2 regions of the Marinomonas pontica genome follow, and region 2 is predicted to be linked to the other one. Evidence: predicted binding sites of a transcription regulator. Region 2 holds the regulator's gene; the other holds the start of a gene.
What was found. Region 2 encodes FNR, which switches genes on or off when oxygen is low (the NO sensors DNR and NnrR bind a similar motif). Its sites were predicted from a motif close to TTGATNTANATCAA; they were not measured.

Region 1: AABA11_RS02210 (cytochrome ubiquinol oxidase subunit I) is a predicted target of FNR. The motif match lies at 890-903, and genes of this name have one in related genera.

The regions. Positions count from the first base shown of each region.
Region 1 covers NZ_AP027271.1:459,279-461,486, reverse strand. The annotation lists gene AABA11_RS02215 (sensor histidine kinase) at 1-744, opposite strand, end outside; gene AABA11_RS02210 (cytochrome ubiquinol oxidase subunit I) at 1,084-2,208, shown strand, end outside.
Region 2 covers NZ_AP027271.1:1,762,109-1,764,316, forward strand. The annotation lists gene AABA11_RS08215 (adenine phosphoribosyltransferase) at 1-398, opposite strand, end outside; gene fnr (fumarate/nitrate reduction transcriptional regulator Fnr) at 421-1,182, opposite strand; gene hemN (oxygen-independent coproporphyrinogen III oxidase) at 1,204-2,208, opposite strand, start outside.

The DNA of each region.
Region 1 (2,208 bases), 1.3 Mb from region 2:
CGCGATCACACAGAGAATCACCAGCATCATGGCAACCCAAAGTAAGGCCCGATTGGCGAACGCATTCACCGATAAAATCTGATAGCGCACCACCGCATAAACCAGCAACAGCAAATAGGTGGGCAACAGCAACATAGGATAAGGAAACCAGCTAATGCCGAAAGAAGGAAACACAAAACTGGTTGCCAACAACAAGCCCCAAGCCCCCACACCAAACATGGCGAGAATAGAGCGTTTCTTATTACCAGAATGTCGATACCAGCCAAACAACAGCACGCCATGAGCCAAGATGCCGATCAATACCGTATAGGCGAGATTCCATGTCCCCGCCTCGGTAAAGATAAAAAATGAACGCGTGTCTAGCGTACTGATCGCATCGCCAGCTTCCATCCACCAGCTTTGCAACACCACGGTAAAACTGGTCAGATAAAACCACGGCACAGCCTGACATAAGCGATCAAGCATGGGTTCTTTGGCTGTGCCAGAATTCACAAAACGAATCGCAAAATGTAAGAAAAAAGTCGGCATTAATGGGTTCGCGAGAATAATGTAAACCCCCACACGTTCGTAGCCTTGAAACAACACCACATGACCAAAACACCAAATAGCCATCATGATGGCAAAGCCTGCTAATGCCTGCAGGTCGCCTTGCTTTCGCGCTCGCCATAGCAGCCATGCCGCCACCAAAACGCCACACACACTAGAGACCAACATGGCCACTTCAAACATTAAGGAAAGCGTCAAAACCGTAAACCTCGTTTACACCTATAAGTGAAAAAATCGTAAACCTTTTTTACATCGCAAGCAAAGAAATTAAAATATTCTTTAAAATCAATAACATAAACTTCGATAATAGTTGGCCTGCCCTTTGCTATGACTAAGACAACCTTTGATTTACATCAAGCATTTACCAACTAACAGGACTAACACCATGAACACTGGCTTTTTAATGACCGAAATCATTGCGCTTTTTAGCATTGTAGGATTGGCAATACTGCCTTTGGCGGTACAACAAATACGCACGCTAAGCGTTAAAAACAACATTTAACTACCTAACGCTTATTTATTGCTAAGGGAGCCATTATGGACCTCGACGTCGCCATTTTATCTCGCATACAGTTCGCCTTTACGGTGAGCTTCCACATTATTTTCCCCAGTATCACCATTGGTTTGGCGACGCTGATTGCCATTTGGGAAGGGCTGTGGCTAAAAACACACAATCCTTATTACCTCCAACTGGCCAAATTCTGGATCAAACCTTTTGCCATTACCTTCGGTATGGGGGTGGTGTCTGGCATCGTTTTGTCCTATGAATTTGGTACTAATTTTTCCAAATTTTCTGAAATTACTGGCGCCATTCTTGGACCTCTGATGGCATACGAAGTACTGACAGCCTTCTTTATGGAAGCGGGCTTTCTTGGCGTCATGCTATTTGGTTGGCAGCGCGTCGGCCGCAAGTTGCATTTCTTCGCCACGATGACCGTTATGATAGGTACCTGGATTTCGGCGTTTTGGATCATTGTAGCGAACTCTTGGATGCAAACTCCCGCAGGTTACAAGATCGTCAATGGTAAATTTGAAGTCTCAAGCTGGATGGAAGTCATCTTCAATCCATCTATGCCCTATCGCCTTACTCACATGCTGGTTGCATCGTTAATCACCGCGACATTTGTCGTGGCTGGCATCAGCGCATACTACCTATTGAAAAAGAAAAACATTCCTTTTGCGAAAAAAGGCCTGTCTATGTGCATGTGGTTTGCCTTGGTGTTAACGCCACTGCAAGCATGGATCGGCGATATGCACGGTTTGAATGTACACGAACATCAACCAACCAAGCTCGCTGCGATGGAAGGCATTTGGCCAGCACAAGAAGAAAACGTACCGCTGTTACTGTTCGCTATGCCAAACATGGAAACCGAATCAAACGACTATCAAGTCGGTATTCCAAACCTAGGTAGCTTGATCCTAACTCACTCTTGGGATGGCGCGGTACAAGGTTTGAAAGCCGTACCACCAGAAGACAGACCCAATGTGCCATTAGTGTTTTGGTCTTTCCGTGTCATGGTGGGTATTGGCTTTGGCATGATCGGCATTGCGGCCTTAGCTTTGTTGTTGCGTCGTAAAAACCGTTTGTACGAAAACAAAGTTTTCTTATCCATCGTCACGCTATTTACGCCTATGGGTGTCATTGCGGTATTAGCAGGTTGG
Region 2 (2,208 bases):
AATAAAGTGCCGCCGGTTGCAATCAAGTCGTCAAACAATAAAACTTCATCTCCAGCCTTTACAGAGCCTTCTTGGATTTCAAGCTCTGCTTCTCCATACTCAAGAGCGTACTTTTGAGAGATGGTTTTGCCAGGCAGCTTGCCTTTCTTGCGAACCAAAATCAGTGGCTTTTGAAGTTCATACGCTAAAACAGCAGCGATCAAAAAGCCACGCGCGTCGATACAAGCAATGTGCGTAATATCTGTAGCCATATAACGATGCACATAAGCATCCACTACCATTCTCATCCCTTTAGGATCACTAAAAATAGGGGTGATATCTCGGAAGCTGATGCCTTGTTTTGGCCAATCTTCAACCGTTTGGATTAGCGATTTAACGTAGTAATCATCGTAGAGCATTATGGTATTGCCTCAAAATCATTCAAATGTGAGAGATTTTACCACAATCACTAGCAACCCCAACGAGTTTTTGCATTTCTGGGAAATCAACTATTTCAATTTCTTTTCCGTCTACATGGATCAGTTCACTTTTCTGAAAGCGAGTAATGACACGGCTCACCGTTTCAACTGCTAGTCCCAAGTAATTGCCAATTTCGCCACGAGACATAGACAAACGGAATGAGCTGGCCGAATAGCCTCGTTTTTTGAAGCGATTCGAAAGATTTAAAAGGAAAGAGGCCACTTTTTCATCCGCATTTTTTTTACCGAGTAAAACCATCATTTGTTGGTCATCTGAAATCTTACGGCTCATCACTTTAAACAGTTGGTGCTTTAATGATGGTATCTGAGACGAAAGCTCTTCTAGATGGCTAAATGGTATCTCACAGACGGTTGTTGTTTCTAAAGCCTTGGCAGAAACAGGGTAGGTGTTGGAGTCAATGCCGCTTAGGCCTACCAACTCACTAGGGCAATAAAAGCCAGTAATTTGTTCTTCACCAAAAGAGGTAATGTTAAACGTTTTTAGTGTTCCAGAGCGAACAGCGTAAACGGAATCAAAGGCTTCACCCTGACGAAAAAGGAATTCACCTTTTTTGAGTGGTTTTTTACGCTCAATAATTTGGTCCAATCTATTGATGTCTTCATCAGCTAGAGCAATTGGAAGGCATAGTGCACTTAAACTGCAGTTCTGGCACTGCGAAGTTAACGTGCTATTAAAACGCGAATGTGTGTGTGTCATTGACATTTAGCTCTCCCTGAGATCCATCTATATTACTTTAGAATATTTTACTGTGTTGTTTAAATGCTTATCGAAAACCATACAAATGCATCGAATAAGCAAACGCCCACGCTCGGTAACCTTAATTGTGGTCTGCATTCCACACTGGTCTATTTCAATCATTCCATCTTCTAGCATAGGAGATAGCTTGTCCATTTCCTGAGAAAAATAATCGAAGAAATGAATTTTGTGCCTTTCCTCTACCTCTGTAACGTCCAATTTAAATTGAGATATGAGCGTCATAATAACCTGATGTCTAACTCTATCATCGTGGTCACTAATGTACCCTTTTGCAATCGCTAGTTGACCTTTTTCAATACTACTCCTATAAGCAGATAAGTCTGTGTAGTTCTGTATATAAATGCCATTTAAATCGCTAATAGCAGACACACCAAAAGCCACTAAGTCTGTACCAGCATGTGTTGTGTAGCCTTGAAAATTTCTTTGTAACTTGCCTTGTTTTTGAGCAAGCGCTAATTCATCGCTGGGTTTAGCAAAATGATCCATACCAATGTAATCGTAACCCGCTGCGGTTAGGTATTCGATGCTCATTTTTAATAAATCTAGCTTGATATTGGGTAAGGGAAGAGTGTTGTCTAAAATGCGTTTCTGAGCACGAAACCGCTCAGGCAGGTGCGCATAGTTAAACAATGAAATACGTTCAGGAGACAATGAAATCACCTGATCAAGAGTTTCTTTGAATCCCTCTAGTGACTGGTAGGGCAGGCCATATATCAAATCAAAATTAATGGATTTAATGCCCAGTGAGCGAGCATTGTCCACAAGCTCAGACACCATGGTAAGCGGCTGAACCCGATGAATGGCTTCTTGTACTTTAGCATCAAAGTCTTGCACACCAATACTGATTCGGTTTATTCCCATTTCCGTCAATAATTTCAGCTTTGAATAGGTAATTTCTCTAGGATCTATCTCAATACTGTAATCTTGAGTGCCATCATTTACTAAATTGAAATACTGTTTGATGTTTTCAAA